2 regions of the Streptomyces sp. W1SF4 genome follow, and region 1 is predicted to be linked to the other one. Evidence: riboswitches for the same ligand, from Rfam matches in the RefSeq annotation. Region 1 holds a riboswitch; the other holds the start of a gene.

Evidence for each region. A riboswitch is a leader RNA that binds a small molecule or an ion and turns the genes downstream of it on or off. The one in region 1 is predicted to bind cobalamin.
Region 2: it holds a riboswitch for cobalamin, as region 1 does, so the genes downstream of both, D1J60_RS24745 (energy-coupling factor ABC transporter permease) here and D1J60_RS16910 (CbtB-domain containing protein) in region 1, are expected to answer to the same signal.

Annotation. Positions count from the first base shown of each region.
Region 1 covers NZ_CP034350.1:3,624,288-3,631,690, forward strand. The annotation lists gene D1J60_RS16880 (TOBE domain-containing protein) at 1-124, opposite strand, end outside; gene D1J60_RS16885 (SigB/SigF/SigG family RNA polymerase sigma factor) at 356-1,222, shown strand; gene D1J60_RS16890 (ATP-binding protein) at 1,295-1,723, opposite strand; gene D1J60_RS16895 (aspartate aminotransferase family protein) at 2,305-3,666, shown strand; gene pucL (factor-independent urate hydroxylase) at 3,946-4,863, shown strand; gene D1J60_RS16905 (histidine phosphatase family protein) at 4,940-5,383, opposite strand; cobalamin riboswitch at 5,444-5,589, shown strand; gene D1J60_RS16910 (CbtB-domain containing protein) at 5,627-5,842, shown strand; gene D1J60_RS16915 (CbtA family protein) at 5,885-6,646, shown strand; gene D1J60_RS16920 (hypothetical protein) at 6,695-6,940, shown strand; gene D1J60_RS16925 (helix-turn-helix domain-containing protein) at 7,105-7,403, shown strand, end outside.
Region 2 covers NZ_CP034350.1:5,274,719-5,282,121, forward strand. The annotation lists gene D1J60_RS24725 (PadR family transcriptional regulator) at 1-304, opposite strand, end outside; gene D1J60_RS24730 (ATP-binding cassette domain-containing protein) at 314-1,144, opposite strand; gene cbiQ (cobalt ECF transporter T component CbiQ) at 1,135-1,884, opposite strand; gene D1J60_RS24740 (energy-coupling factor ABC transporter substrate-binding protein) at 1,888-2,271, opposite strand; gene D1J60_RS24745 (energy-coupling factor ABC transporter permease) at 2,271-2,969, opposite strand; cobalamin riboswitch at 2,998-3,195, opposite strand; gene D1J60_RS24750 (flavodoxin family protein) at 3,314-4,033, shown strand; gene D1J60_RS24755 (hypothetical protein) at 4,061-4,573, opposite strand; gene D1J60_RS24760 (SsgA family sporulation/cell division regulator) at 4,669-5,079, opposite strand; gene D1J60_RS24765 (L-serine ammonia-lyase) at 5,290-6,672, opposite strand; gene glyA (serine hydroxymethyltransferase) at 6,902-7,403, opposite strand, start outside.

The sequences.
Region 1 (7,403 bases):
CGTCGACGATCCTGCGGTTGCCCTCCCGCCGGGTGGGGAAGCGCTCGGCGTCCGCCCAGCGGCGGGCGGTGTCGCTGCTGACGCCGAGCAGCCGCGCTGCCTGGCCGATGGTGTAGGACTCCATGCAGCGCAGCGTAGGCGGTGCCGGGCCCAGGCGGCGATCAGGGCGGCGCCGGGCCGCGGCCGCCCCCCTGACCAGGGGTTTCGGCCTCGGAACGGTTTCACGTGAAACATCGGTAGGGAGAAAGTACGGGTATCGACCCATAAGGGCGGGTATATCCATCTGGACGGTGACCACCTCAACGCATGACCTCGGCCCGCGACCCGGGGCCCGCCGTCGGAGGAGCGCAGAGCGATGGACCGTACCGAGCGCGACCACACCCGCCCCGCGGACCGCGAAGACGGCGCCGACAGCACCGAGCGCGCGGACCAGACCGGCCGCGGGGACGCGGCCACCCTGGAGGCCAGGGCCCTCAGCACGACCCTGTTCCACCGGCTCGCCGAACTGGACGAGGGGACGGCCGACTACTCGTACGTGCGCAACACCCTGGTCGAGCTGAACCTCAGTCTGGTGAAGTACGCCGCCCGCCGGTTCCGCGGCCGCAGCGAGCCGATGGAGGACATCGTCCAGGTCGGCACGATCGGACTGATCAAGGCCATCAACCGCTTCGACCCCGAGCGCGGGGTGGAGTTCACCACCTTCGCGATGCCGACGATCAGCGGGGAGATCAAGCGGTTCTTCCGCGACACCAGCTGGGCCGTGAAGGTGCCCCGTCGGCTCCAGGAGCTGCGGATCGACAGCGCGAAGGCCCACGACGCACTGGAGCAGGACCTCGGCCGCGAGCCCACCGACGCCGAGATGGCGCAGCAGCTGGACGTCACGCCGGAGGAGTTCAGCGAAGGCCGCAAGGCGGCCAGCGCGTACTCCGCGCGCTCCCTGGACGCACCCGTGCAGGAGGACTCGGAGCGCGACCCCGCCGCCGAGCGGGCCTCGCTCGGCGAGGAGGAGCTCGCGTACGACCGGATCGAGTGCCTGGAGTCCCTCAAGCCCATGCTGGCCGTGCTGCCCGAGCGGGAGCGGGAGCTGCTGTCGCTGCGGTTCGGGCAGGAGCTGACCCAGTCCGAGATCGGGGCCCGGCTGGGCCTGTCCCAGATGCACGTCTCACGCCTGCTGAACCGCACCCTGACCCGGCTGCGCGGCGGCCTCCTCACCGAGTCGTAGGCCGCGCGGCTCGGGACCGGACCGGGGGGCCCGGGCGGCTCGGGGGCCCGGGCGGGAGGGGTGGGGCCGGGGTCAGGGGCGTGGGGGCCCGGTGGGCGGTTCGGGGGCCGTCACCTCGAGCCAGACCGTCTTGCCGGGCCGGCCGTCCGCCGCCGGCACGGAGCCCCAGTTCTTCGCGAGGCGCTCCAGCAGCACCAGCCCGTGGCCGCCCGGCCGGGAGCGGTCCCGCATCGCCCGGCGCACCGGCACCTCGGGGCTGTCGTCGCTCACCTCGACCCGCATCAGCCCGAGGCCGTGCCGCAGCACCAGCTCGCGGGGGCCGCCCGCGTGCAGGCAGGCGTTGGTGACCACCTCGGAGACCAGCAGGAGCAGGTCCTCCTCGGCCTCCGACCCCTCGGGCCAGAGCCAGTCGGTCAGGGCACGCCGGGTGAAGTCCCGGCACCGGGCCACGACCCCTGCCGTGGCGCCGCCCAGGACCAGCCGCCGCGTCTGCTCCGCCACAGGCTCTCCCGTCTCCGACACCACACCCCCCAGCGCCGCACCTACCCCCGGCCGGGACGGACAAATCCCGCGCCGCCCCCACGCTACTGCCGAGTCGGCGCCGGGAGCGTGACGCGCGGCCATGAAGGGTCGCGGCGCGGCGGTCCGGGGGGCGGGCTCGAAGCGGCCCCGACGGCGGGACGACAACCGCTCGGAGGGCCGACGGGAGCGGGACACGGCCAGGACGGCGGACGGAGGGCGGACCGGACGGCGGACGGACCGCGGCCAGGACAGTGGACGGATCGCGGACCGGGCGACGGACGGACGGCTGGCGGGGCAGCTGACGGGCCGGCTGACGGACGCCGGCCCGGGGGCGCGCCGGGGGCGGCCCGGGGCCGCCCCCGACGCGCCACGTGGGGCCGCAAAGGGCTCCCACCTCGGGTTTTCCGCCGTTCTCCCCCGTGGAGCGGCCGGTCCGACGGACGCTATGCGCGTGGTCCGGACCAGTCGAGGAGCCGCCCCGCGATCCGTCAAGTCGCCCGCGCGGGGTGTCGTACCCGAGGCACCCCGGCGTCCACATCCTGGACAACTACCCTCGATATATGAACGCAGAAGCCGACGCCCTCGCGGCCGTGAAAGACGCAGTCAAAGAAGCAGACCGGAACCACGTTTTCCATTCGTGGTCGGCTCAGGAGCTCATCGACCCGCTCGCCGTGGCCGGTGCCGAGGGCTCGTACTTCTGGGACTACGACGGCAACCGCTACCTCGACTTCTCCAGCGCGCTCGTCTACACCAACATCGGCTACCAGCACCCCAGGGTGGCCACCGCCATCGCGGAGCAGGCGGCGAAGCTCTGCACGCTCGCGCCCGGCTTCGCCGTCGACGTCCGCTCCGAGGCCGCGCGCCTCATCGCCGAGCGCACCCCCGGCGACCTCGACAAGATCTTCTTCACCAACGCCGGCGCCGAGGCGGTGGAGAACGCCGTCCGCATGGCCCGGCTGCACACCGGCCGGCCCAAGGTGATGTCCGCGTACCGCTCGTACCACGGGGCGACCACCACCGCGATCAACCTCACCGGTGACGCCCGCCGCTTCGGCAACGACGGCGCCACGGCCGGCGTCGTCCACTTCTGGGGCCCGTTCCTCTACCGCTCGCCCTTCCACGCGACCACCGAGCAGGAGGAGTGCGAGCGGGCGCTGCGCCACCTGGAGGACACGATCGTCTTCGAGGGGCCGCAGTCCATCGCCGCGATCATCCTGGAGACCGTCGGCGGCGCCCCTGGCGTGCTCGTACCCCCGGCCGGCTACCTGAAGGGCGTGCGCGAGCTCTGCGACCGCTACGGCATCGTCTTCATCCTGGACGAGGTCATGGTCGGCTTCGGCCGCACCGGCGCCTGGTTCGCCGCCGACCACTGGGACGTCACCCCCGACCTCCTCTGCTTCGCCAAGGGCATCACCAGCGGATACGTGCCGCTCGGCGGCGTCGCCATCTCCGCCGCCATCGCCGAGACCTTCGCCCGCCGGCCCTATCCGGGCGGACTGACGTACTCCGGGCACGTGCTCGCCTGTGCCGCCGCCGTCGCCACGGTCAACACCATGGCCGAGGAGGGAATCGTCGAGCAGTCCGCGCGCACCGGCGCCGAGCTGCTGGGCCCCGGTCTGCGCGCCATCGCGGAGCGCCACCCGTCCGTCGGGGAGGTCCGCGGCATGGGCACCTTCTGGGCCCTGGAGCTCGTGAAGGACCCTCGGACGCGCGAGCCGCTGGTCCCGTACAACGCCTCGGGCGCCGACAACGCCCCGATGGGCGCCTTCGGCGCGGCCCTGAAGAAGGGCGGGCTGTGGCCGCTCCTCGCCGGCAACCGCATCCACGTCGCCCCGCCCTGCAACATCTCGGACGACGACGTGGCCAAGGGGCTGGCGATCCTCGACGAGGCCCTGACCGTCACGGATGCGCACATGTCCTGACCTGCGTGCTTGTGGGGTCGCCCAATCCGTGGGTGCTGGTGTTCGGATGTTCCGGGCGGTGGTCAACCCGCCGTACACATGGTGCAATCCCGTCAGTACTTCAGTACTTCAGTACGCATCAGCACCTACGGACCGGGATGCACGTCAGTCCCGGGGCGGTCCTGCGGGGCCGAACGGCGGGGAGCGGGACGTCCTTCAGGAGGGCGGGGCGCTGGACGCCGGGCGTACGGGATCCAGAACAACGGACTCCGTGTTCCCGAGTACCCGAAGGAAGACAGCATGAGCAAGCACGTCCTGGGCCAGAACCAGTACGGCAAGGCCGAGAACCGCATCGTCGTGGTGACCCGCAAGGGCAGCGACGGCTCCTGGGCCGAGATCCGCGACCTGAACGTCTCGGTCGCCCTGCGCGGCGAGTTCCGCGACGTCCACCTCACCGGCGACAACGCCAACTGCCTGCCGACCGACACCACCAAGAACACGGTGTACGCCTTCGGCAAGGAGCACGGCATCGCCTCCCCCGAGGCCTTCGGCATCCTCCTCGCGAAGCACTTCGTCTCCTCCCAGGCCCCGATCCGCGAAGCGCAGATCCGCATCGAGGAGTTCGCCTGGGAGCGGATCCCCGTCCCGACCCGCAAGGAGCAGCACTCCTTCGTCCGCAAGGGCCAGGAGGTGCGCACCGCGCAGATCACCTACAGCGAGACCACCGGTCTCCAGGTCATCTCGGGTCTGAAGGACCTGACGGTGATGAACTCGACCAACTCCGAGTTCCACGGCTTCATCAAGGACAAGTACACGACCCTCCAGGAGGCGTACGACCGCATCCTGGCGACCAAGGTCACCGCCCGCTGGGCGCACTCGGCGCTGGCCGGTGACGACGCCGCCCACGACTGGGACCAGTCGTACAAGAAGGTCCGCAAGCACATGCTGGAGGCCTTCGCGGAGACGTACTCCTACTCGCTCCAGCAGACCCTGAACCAGATGGCCGAGCGGGTGCTGGACAACTGCCCCAAGGTCAACGAGGTGCGCCTCAACCTGCCCAACAAGCACCACTTCCTCGTCGACCTGGAGCCCTTCGGCCTCAAGAACGACAACGAGGTGTACTTCGCCGCGGACCGCATGTACGGCCTGATTGAGGGCACCGTGCACCGCGACGGCGTGCAGCCGGTCATCGCGACCTCCGACTGGATCGTCGCGTAGGGGCCCGCGCCCCGGCCGTCGCGGACGGCCCGGACCGCGTCGCGGGGTCCGGGCCGTCCGGCTTTCCGCGGGGCCGCTACCGGGGCTGTCCGACGAGGAGGTTCCAGCGGCCGGCGCGCCCGCTGAGCGAGGTCACGGTGTCCGGCCGGACGTCCAGCCGCCAGAAGGCCCCGGCCGGCAGCTCCAGCGCGGCCACCACCGCCGCCCGTACGACGGCCTGTGCGACCACCGCGTGGTGCCGGCCGGGGCCCAGGCCCGCCAGGTACCCGCCCGTGCGGGTGATCAGCGCCGCCACCGGCTCCCCGCCGCCGGGGGGCGCGTACTCCGGGTCCGTGAGCCAGCGCCGGATGCCCTCCGGGTCCGCGGCGGCCACCTCTTCGAGGGTGCGGCCGGCCCAGTCCCCCATGGCCGGCCCGGCGAGGCCCGGGTGGCCGGGGCACGGCTCCCCGTACCCGAACCGGCCCTGGCGGGCGGCTTCGTCGAGCGGGGGCGTGGTGAGGTGTACGCGTACGGAGGGCATGCGGGGAGCGTAGAGCGCACGCCCGGGGGCGCGGAACGGCGGCCACGCGCCGTGGTGTTCAAGCCACAGGCGCGGTACGGTCTCGGACGACATGACGAAGGCATGGCGGAAGCACCGGTGAGAATCCGGCACGGTCGCGCCACTGTGAGTCCTCCCGCGGTACCCCGGGGAGGGAAGTCAGACCCGCCGCCTTCGTACAGAGCACCACTGACCGGGACGCGTGTTCCCCCTGGAGGTTCTGCCATGGCCCACACCGCCGTGTCCGCTTCGGCCCCCGCCGCCGTCGCCCCCATCTCCCTCTCCGCGCTGGCGCCCTGGGCCGCCTTCGCCGCGGTCCTGGCCCTCGTCCTGCTGTACTTCGTCGGCATCGAGCAGGGCGCCACCGCCGTGTTCCAGGGCGAGACCGTCCACGAGTGGCTGCACGACGGCCGTCACCTGCTCGGTTTCCCCTGCCACTGACCCCCTCCCGATCTCCCTCACGATCACCCAAGGGGTTCATGCGTGAACACCGTCTCCCCCCGCGTCCTGCTGGTGCGGGGCATGCTGGCCGGCCTGCTCGCGGGTGTCGCCGCCTTCCTCGTCGCGTACCTCCTCGGCGAGTCCAAGGTGGACGCGGCGATCGCCATCGAGGAGGCCGGCCATCTCGCGGCCGGCCATGACCACGGCGCCGAGGACGCTCCGGTCAGCCGGGCCCTCCAGGCCACGGCCGGCCTCGGCACCGGCGTCCTGCTGTACGGGGTCGCCCTCGGCGGCATCGCCGCGCTCGTCTACTGCTTCGCCCTGGGCCGCATCGGCCACTTCGGCGCCCGGGCCACGGCGGCCCTGGTCACCGGCGCCCTGTTCGTCACCGTGACCCTGGTGCCGTTCTTCAAGTACCCCGCCAACCCGCCGGCCGTCGGGGACCCCGACACGGCCGCCCGGCGGACCGCCCTCTACCTGCTGATGATCGCCCTGAGCGCGCTCCTCGCGGCGGGCGCGACGGTCCTCGGGCGGCGGCTGGCGCCGCGGCTGGGCAACTGGAACGCCTCGGTCGTCGCCGCGCTGGCCTTCGTGGCGGCGGTGGGCGTCTCGTACGCGCTGCTGCCCGCGATCAACGAGGTGCCCGCGGACTTCCCGGCCGCGCTGATCTGGCAGTTCCGTCTCGCGTCGCTGGCCATCCAGGCAGCGCTGTGGGCGACTTTCGGCCTGGCCTTCGGTTTTCTAGCCGAACGCGCTCTTGCCCCGGCCGCCGCACCCAAGGAGGCTGTACAGCCGATGAGTTGAGCGCGACGCCTGTTGCGCGTGTGACGGGTGTGGAGGTGGGATCCGGCGATGCAGTACGCGATCCGGGAATGGCGGGGCTGGACCGGCGCCGCGCCGTTCTGGCTGAACTCGGTACTGCTGCTCCTGGCCCCCTTCACCGCCGCCACCCTCCTCGCCCAGATCGGCGTCATCAGCGCCCTGGCCGCCCTCGGCGGACTGGCCCGGCAGCTCTGGTTCGGGGACTACGGCCACCCCGTGATGCACCTCGCCGCCGCCCTCATGGGGGCGGCGGCGGTGGCACTCGTGGTGGTCTGACCTCTCCTCAACCCCCGCGCCCCCGCCCGGACCTCCGCCCTCACGGCCAAGTTGATCTTGATCCGGGGGAGAATGGCGGTCCTTTTTCGAGCGGAGCGGACCGGGGAGCTGGTGTGGGGTCAGGGCGGGACATACCCGAGGAGTATCTGGACGGGTACGTACGCATGCTCGCGGACGCGTCGGCCACCGGCCGGCCCCCCGCACCCGAGGAGCTCGACGCCCGCCGCGCGGTCGGCGAACGGGCCGCCGGGGCCGGCTACGGGCTGCGCGGCCTGATCGGCGCGCACCTCGCCGCCACCCGCACCGCCCTCGGCGGACGCCTCGCCCCCGACCACCTGCTGGCGGTCGTGGAGCAGGCCGTGGACGCCTTCGCCGAGGGGTACGAGCGGGCCCACGGGCCGGCCGCGCACCGGGAGGCCGCCGCGCGGCGGGAGTTCGTCGACGACCTGCTGCTCGGCGGCGG
Region 2 (7,403 bases), 1.7 Mb from region 1:
CGCGGATCCGCAGCAGCAGCGCGTCCCTGACCGGCTTCGGGTCCTGGCTCTCGTCCACCCACCGCGTCAGCTCCGCGCGGCCGTCGGGCAGCACCTCGTACTCCTTCTTCTGCCCGCGCACGGGCACCTCGCTGGGCAGCGCCCGGATCAGCCCCGCCTCCTCCAGCCGCCCCAGCTCCCGGTAGATCTGCTGGTGCGTCGAGGACCAGAAGTAGCCGATCGACTTGTCGAACCGCCGGGTCAGCTCCAGCCCCGACGAGGGCTTCTCCATCAGCGCGGTGAGAATGGCATGCGGCAGCGACATGCGGCCATCCTAGGAGCCCAGCACCGCGAGCTCCTGCGGGGTCCGCGGCCCGGGCGCCCCGTCCGCCAGCATCCCCTTCGCCCGCAGGAACGCGGCGACCACCGGCGCCCAGGCCGACCGCAGCCCCGCCGACGCGAGCAGCTCCGGGTCCGAGAGCAGCTCGGCCGCCGGGCCCGTGCGGATCCCCGACGGGGTCAGCACGGCCGCGTCGTCCGCCCAGCGCACCGCGAGGTCCACGTCGTGGGTGGCCATGACCACCGTGGTGCCGGCCGCGCGCAGCCCCGCGAGGACGTCCAGGAGGCGCTCCTGCCCGTCCGGGTCGAGCCCGGCCGTGGGCTCGTCCAGGATCAGCACCCGCGGGGCCATGGCCACCGCGCCCGCGATGGCCGCGCGCTTGCGCTGCCCGTACGACAGCAGGTGCGTCGGGCGGTCCCGCAGCGCGGTGATGTCCAGCGCGGCCAGCGCGCCGTCCACCCGCTCGCGGACCTCCGCCGCCGGCAGCCCCAGGTTCATCGGGCCGAAGGACACGTCCTGCTCCACGGAGGCCGCGAAGAGCTGGTCGTCCGGGTCCTGCACCACCAGCTGCACCGAGGCGCGCAGCCGGACCAGGCCCTTGCGGTCGTACGCCACCTCGGCGCCGCCGAGCCGCAGCGTCCCCGAGCCGGGCCGCAGGCCTCCGCTCAGCAGCCGCATCAGCGTGGTCTTGCCGCTGCCGTTGCGGCCGAGCAGCACCAGCGCACGGCCCTCGGCGATGGCGAAGTCCACCCCCGACAGCACGGCCGGGCCGTCCTCGTACGCGTATCCCGCGCCGACCAGCTCCACCAACGGGGTCACAGCCACAGCTCCTTCAGTACGAGGGTCCCCGCGACCAGGGCGGTCAGCAGGGCGGCGGACCCCGTCAGGAACCGCCACGACAGCGCCGCTTCGGGCACCAGCACCCGCAGCGCGCCGTCGTAACCGCGTCCCGCCAGCCCCTCCTGGAGCCGGGCCGCGCGGTCGAAGGCCCGGACGAACGAGGTCGCCGCGAGCCCGGCCAGCGAGCGCCACACCGCCGCCCGGCCTGCCTGCCCCAGCCGGGCCGCCTGGGCGCGCCGGACCCGGGCCGTCGAGTCCAGCAGCAGGAAACCGATCCGGTACATCACCAGGGCCACGTCCACCACGGGCGCCGGCACCCCGGCCCGCACCAGCCGCGGCAGCACGTCCGAGACCGGCGTCGTGAAGGCGAACAGCAGCACCCCGAGGGAGGCCGCCGAGGTGCGCAGCAGCAGTTCCGCCGCGTGCCGGGGCCCGTCCGGGGCCGGGGCGAGGAACCCGTCCGGGCCGCCCACCGACACCAGCAGCGGCAGCGCCCCGGTCACGCAGAAGCCCAGCGGGACCCGGAAGGCCCGCCACAGCTGCCGCCCGGCCACGCCGGCCGGCCCGAGCAGCACGGCCAGGGTCGCGGCGGCCACCAGCGGGCCGCCCGGCCAGGGCGGCAGGCACACCGCGGTGACCGTGAGCCCGAGCCCCAGCAGGGCCTTCTCCAGGGGGTGGCGGCCCCGCCAGCGGCTGGAGTGCGCCGCCACGTCGATCGGCAGCACCGCCTACGACTCCCGGGCCGGGCCGGTCCGCCCGGCCTCCGGTGCCCCGGCGGCTTCCGGTGCCCCGGCCGCGGCCCGCGCGAGGGCCTGCGCCGCGCCCTGGCGGCGGCCCTTGCGTACGCCGAAGTAGTAGGCGAGCACGCCCGCCCCGAGCGCCGCCTGGAGGGCGAAGAGCGCCGACTCGACCTCGCCCGACGGGGGCTCGTACAGCGGGGCGAACCAGGGCTCGTAGTCCGGCTTCAGCTCGGTGATGGCCGCCTCCGCCTGTGCGTCGGCGCCGGTGAACGGCTCCTCCTTGCCGTCGCCGAGCCCCAGCGCGAGCGGGATCACGGCCAGCGCCGCGACCAGGAGCAGCAGCAGGGTGTTGATCTTCGCGTTCCTGCTCATCAGAGGGCCGCCTCCGGCTTCGCCTGCTTGCCGCCGGTCAGCTTCGCGACCCCGAGCCGGACCAGGTCCGACGTGCTGGACTGCATCAGCAGCCGCATCACGAGGACCGTCAGCAGTCCCTCGCTGACGGCGAGCGGGATCTGGGTGAGGGCGAAGATGCCCGCGAACTTCTCCAGTGAGCCCAGGAAGCCGCTCGCCGGGTCGGGGAAGGCCAGCGCCAGCTGGACGGAGGTGACGCAGTAGGTGACCAGGTCGGCGAAGAACGCGCCGAAGAAGACGGTCACCATCAGCGGCGCGCCGGCCTTCCGCAGCAGCCGGTAGACCCCGTAGCCGGCCCAGGGCCCGGCGATGGCCATCGAGAAGACGTTGGCGCCCAGCGTGGTGAGTCCGCCGTGGGCCAGCAGCAGCGCCTGGAAGAGCAGCGTGATGGTGCCGAGCACCGCCATGATCGGCGGCCGGAAGAGGATGGCCCCGAGCCCCGTCCCCGTCGGGTGCGAACAACTGCCCGTCACGGAGGGGATCTTCAGGGCGGACAGGACGAACGTGAACGCACCGGACGCCCCGAGCAGCAGCGTGCTCTCCGGGTTCGCCTTCACCTCGCGGGTCAGCGCGCGGACCCCGTGGACGACGAAGGGGGCGGACGCGGCGCCCCAGGCGGCCGCGTGCAAAGGGGGCAGGAACCCCTCGGCTATATGCATGGGTTGGGAGACCTCTCCAGCACCTCGTGGATGGACGACGCGCCCCGGCCGGTCTCCTGGCTCACGGGTACTGATGCCCTGGCTCCGCCTTCCCGGGGCCGTGCGGTGTCCCGCGCGGGCCCAGTGGCTTCCCGCAGGGGAGTGGAGCCGGACTTCCCGATCACAGTGGCGAGGGCCGCACCGGTCTTGCACCGGTTTCCCGAACACCAAGGCCAGATGACCCTAGTCGCCCGCACGGACCGTCACAACCCGGACCGATCCGGCGGCCGGCCGCCCGCTCCCGGCACACCCGTACGGGCCAGGCCCGCTGGCCGGCCCACCGGACGCCCGGCACGGTGGAGGGCATGGCCGCCGACGACAGCCCCCGGTACGAGGACCTCTCCGCCGTCTACGTCAACTGCACCCTCAAACGCTCTCCCGAGACCAGCAACACCGAGGGCCTGATCGCGCGGAGCCGGGCCGTCATGGAATCGGCGGGCGCCCGTACCTCGCTGATCCGCGCCGTCGACCACGACATCGCCACCGGCGTCTGGCCGGACATGACCGACCACGGCTGGGAGAGCGACCAGTGGCCGGTCCTGTACAGCCAGATCATGGACGCCGACATCCTGGTGCTGTGCGGCCCCATCTGGCTCGGCGACAACAGCTCCGTCATGAAGCAGGTCATCGAGCGTCTCTACGCCTGCTCCTCCCTGCTGAACGGGGCGGGGCAGTACGCCTACTACGGGCGGGTCGGCGGAGCGCTGATCACGGGGAACGAGGACGGCGTCAAGCACTGCGCCATGAACATCCTCTACAGCCTCCAGCACCTCGGCTACGCGATCCCGCCCCAGGCCGACGCGGGCTGGATCGGCGAGGCCGGCCCCGGCCCCTCCTACCTGGACCCGGGCTCGGGCGGCCCGGAGAACGACTTCACCAACCGGAACACCACGTTCATGTCGTGGAACCTGATGCACCTGGCGGCGCTCCTCAAGCGCGCCGGGGGCATGCCGGCCCACGGCAACCAGCGGTCCCTGTGGGACGCCGGCTGCCGTTTCGACTTCCCCAACCCCGAACACCGCTAGCCGGGCGGCTCCGGGGCCCCGAGCGGGTCAGCAGGTGTTGGGGTGCGGGAAGTCCAGCACGAGCCGCTCGGGCGAGTGCAGGACGGAGGTGTTCCAGGTCGGCTTGGTGTCGAAGGCGGCGCCGAAGGTCACGTACCCCTCGTAGTCGCCGGTCATGGCCATGCCCTTGAGCTTGCTGAGGTAGATCTTCTGGAGCCTGGGCCCCTGGTAGACGTTCTGCCCCGCGTCGTCGTGCCCGGCGGCCGGGTGCAGGCGGATCTCCAGGAAGTACTTCCCGGCCAGCGGGACGGGCTTGCCCGAGCCGTCGTAGACGAGCTCGGACACGGGAGTGACGGTGACCGGGGGCACGTAGCCCTGGAGGTCGATCACGAACCGGTCGTACGTGCAGTGCCCGCCCCAGCGGGCATTGACGACGAGCGGCGTCTGGGTGCGGGTGGTCGTGGTGGCTGCGGAGGCCGGCGACGCGGAGAGCGCGAGCCCGGCGGTGAGCAGGGCACCCGTGGCGAGGGCCACGATCCGGCGGCGGTGCGGGTGACGCATGATGTCTCCCCGGTTCCGTGAGACGGGGACTTGCCTGTCATCTCATAAGACAGCGCCGGGCCGCGACCGGTTCCCGCGGGCGTGCGCCCGCCGCGTCAGAACGTCAGCAGCGCGCTCAGCTGGGCGTCCAGGTCGTAGTGGCGCCGCTCCTGCCCGCGCGGCACCAGCTCCGTCATCCGCCGGCACAGCTCGCGCACGTCCTTGGCGCGGGCGGAGACCACGCAGCTCTGCTCGCCGTTGCTGAAGCCGAGCAGGACGCGCGGCTCCGAGCCGCTCCAGCGGGGCCACACCTGTATGTCGCCCTCGCCGGTGGCGGTGTTCTGCCCGTCGAGCAGCAGCTCCCGCGAGAACACCCAGCGGGCGAGGTGCGTCCCGGCGCCCCGGAAGTCCACGGCCACCTCGTACGGGCGGTCCGTGCGGTAGGTGAACCGGCCGGTCAGGGGCACGGACAGGGGGGCGGCTTCCAGCCGCAGCGGCAGGAGTCTGTGTTCGGTGGTGGTGGCCATCGGCGGCTGCCTCTCGTCGCGCGTGGGTCCTTCCCGCGCCCCTCCCGGCACGCTATCCCCGGCCCGGGGGAGCGGCGCGGGGCCGAAGGTCCCGAGCCACCGGGCCGCAGGGCCTCTTTTCGGCCACCGCGCCCGCGGAGCACGGGCGTGCGAAGGGCCCGCCCTCCCGGAGGGAGGACGGGCCCGGTGATCATGCGCGCACGTCGCTGATCAGCACTCGATGACGTTGACCGCGAGGCCGCCGCGCGCCGTCTCCTTGTACTTGATCTTCATGTCGGCGCCGGTCTCCTTCATGGTCTTGATGACCTTGTCGAGGGAGACCTTGTGGCTGCCGTCCCCGCGCATCGCCATCTTCGCGGCGGTGACGGCCTTGACGGCGGCCATGCCGTTGCGCTCGATGCAGGGGATCTGGACCAGGCCGCCCACCGGGTCGCAGGTCAGGCCGAGGTTGTGCTCCATGCCGATCTCGGCGGCGTTCTCGACCTGCTCGGGGGTGCCGCCCAGCACCTCGGCGAGGGCACCGGCCGCCATCGAGCAGGCCGAGCCGACCTCGCCCTGGCAGCCGACCTCGGCGCCGGAGATCGAGGCGTTCTCCTTGAAGAGCATGCCGATCGCCCCGGCGGCCAGCAGGAAGCGGACCACGCCGTCCTCGTCCGCGCCGGGCACGAAGTTCACGTAGTAGTGCAGGACGGCCGGCAGGACGCCCGCGGCGCCGTTCGTGGGCGCGGTGACGACGCGGCCGCCCGCGGCGTTCTCCTCGTTGACGGCCATCGCGTAGATCGTCGTCCACTCGCTGCGGTGCATCATCGGGTCGCCCTCGGTGCGCAGCTGGCGCGCCGTGGACGCGGCGCGGCGCTTGACGCGCAGGCCGCCCGGGAGGATGCCCTCGCGGGACATGCCGCGCGAGACGCAGGACTGCATGACGCGCCAGATCTCCAGCAGGCCCTCGCGGATCTCCTCCTCGGTGCGCCAGGCCTTCTCGTTCTCCAGCATCAGGGAGGAGATCGACAGGCCCGTCTCGTTCGCCAGGCGCAGCATCTCGTCACCGGAGCGGAAGGGGTACTTCAGCACGGTGTCGTCGAGCTTGATCCGGTCCTCGCCGACCGCGTCCTCGTCCACGACGAAGCCGCCGCCCACGGAGTAGTACGTCTTCTCCAGCAGCGGCGCGCCGGAGGCGTCGTACGCGAAGAGGGTCATGCCGTTCGCGTGGTAGGGCAGCGAGCGGCGGCGGTGCAGGATCAGCTGGCTCGGCTCGTCGAAGTCGATCTCGTGGGCACCGCCTATCTCCGCGCCCAGCAGCCGCAGCTTGCCGCTCTTGCGGATGCGCTCCACCTCGTCGTCGGCGGACTCGACGTCCACGGTGCGGGGGGAGTGGCCCTCCAGGCCCAGCAGGACCGCCTTGGGCGTGCCGTGGCCGTGGCCGGTCGCGCCGAGGGAGCCGAAGAGCTCCGCCCGCACGGCGGCGGTCTGGGCGAGGACGCCGTCCTTCTTCAGCCGCGTCACGAACATGCGCGCCGCGCGCATCGGGCCGACCGTGTGGGAGGAGGACGGGCCGATGCCGATGGAGAAGAGGTCGAAGACGGAGATGGCCACTGGCGGACTCCCTTGTCTGCTCGTGGGGTGGGGAGGGGGCAGGGGTGTGGTGATCAAGAAGGGGGATCTGCGGATTTTGTCCGGCAGACGAGCGTAACGCGTGGAGATGAACGGTTCGCCTCCCGGACGGGGCCGTCAGGCGTGAGCCGGATCGCGTTCCGGTGCCGGGTTGCGGTCATGGAAAGGGCCCGGCCTTGTGGAGAACAAGGCCGGGCCCCGGAAACCGCGCCTAGAGCGACGGGTACAGCGGGAACTTCGCGGCCAGGGCCGAGACGCGCGCCTTGAGGTCGGCGGCGTCGTACTCCGGCTTCAGCGCCTGCGCGATGATCTCGGCGACCTCGGTGAAGGCCTCGGCGTCGAAACCGCGGGTCGCGAGGGCCGGCGTACCGATCCGCAGGCCCGAGGTGACCATCGGCGGCCGCGGGTCGTTCGGGATGGCGTTCCGGTTGACCGTGATGCCGACCTCGTGGAGGCGGTCCTCGGCCTGCTGGCCGTCCAGCTCCGAGTCGCGCAGGTCGACCAGGACCAGGTGCACGTCGGTGCCGCCGGTGAGGACGTCCACGCCCACGGCCTTGACGTCGTCCTGGACCAGGCGGGCGGCGAGGATCTTCGCGCCCTCCAGGGTGCGCTCCTGGCGCTCCTTGAACTCCGGCGAGGCCGCGACCTTGAAGGAGACGGCCTTGGCCGCGATCACGTGCTCCAGCGGACCGCCCTGCTGGCCCGGGAAGACC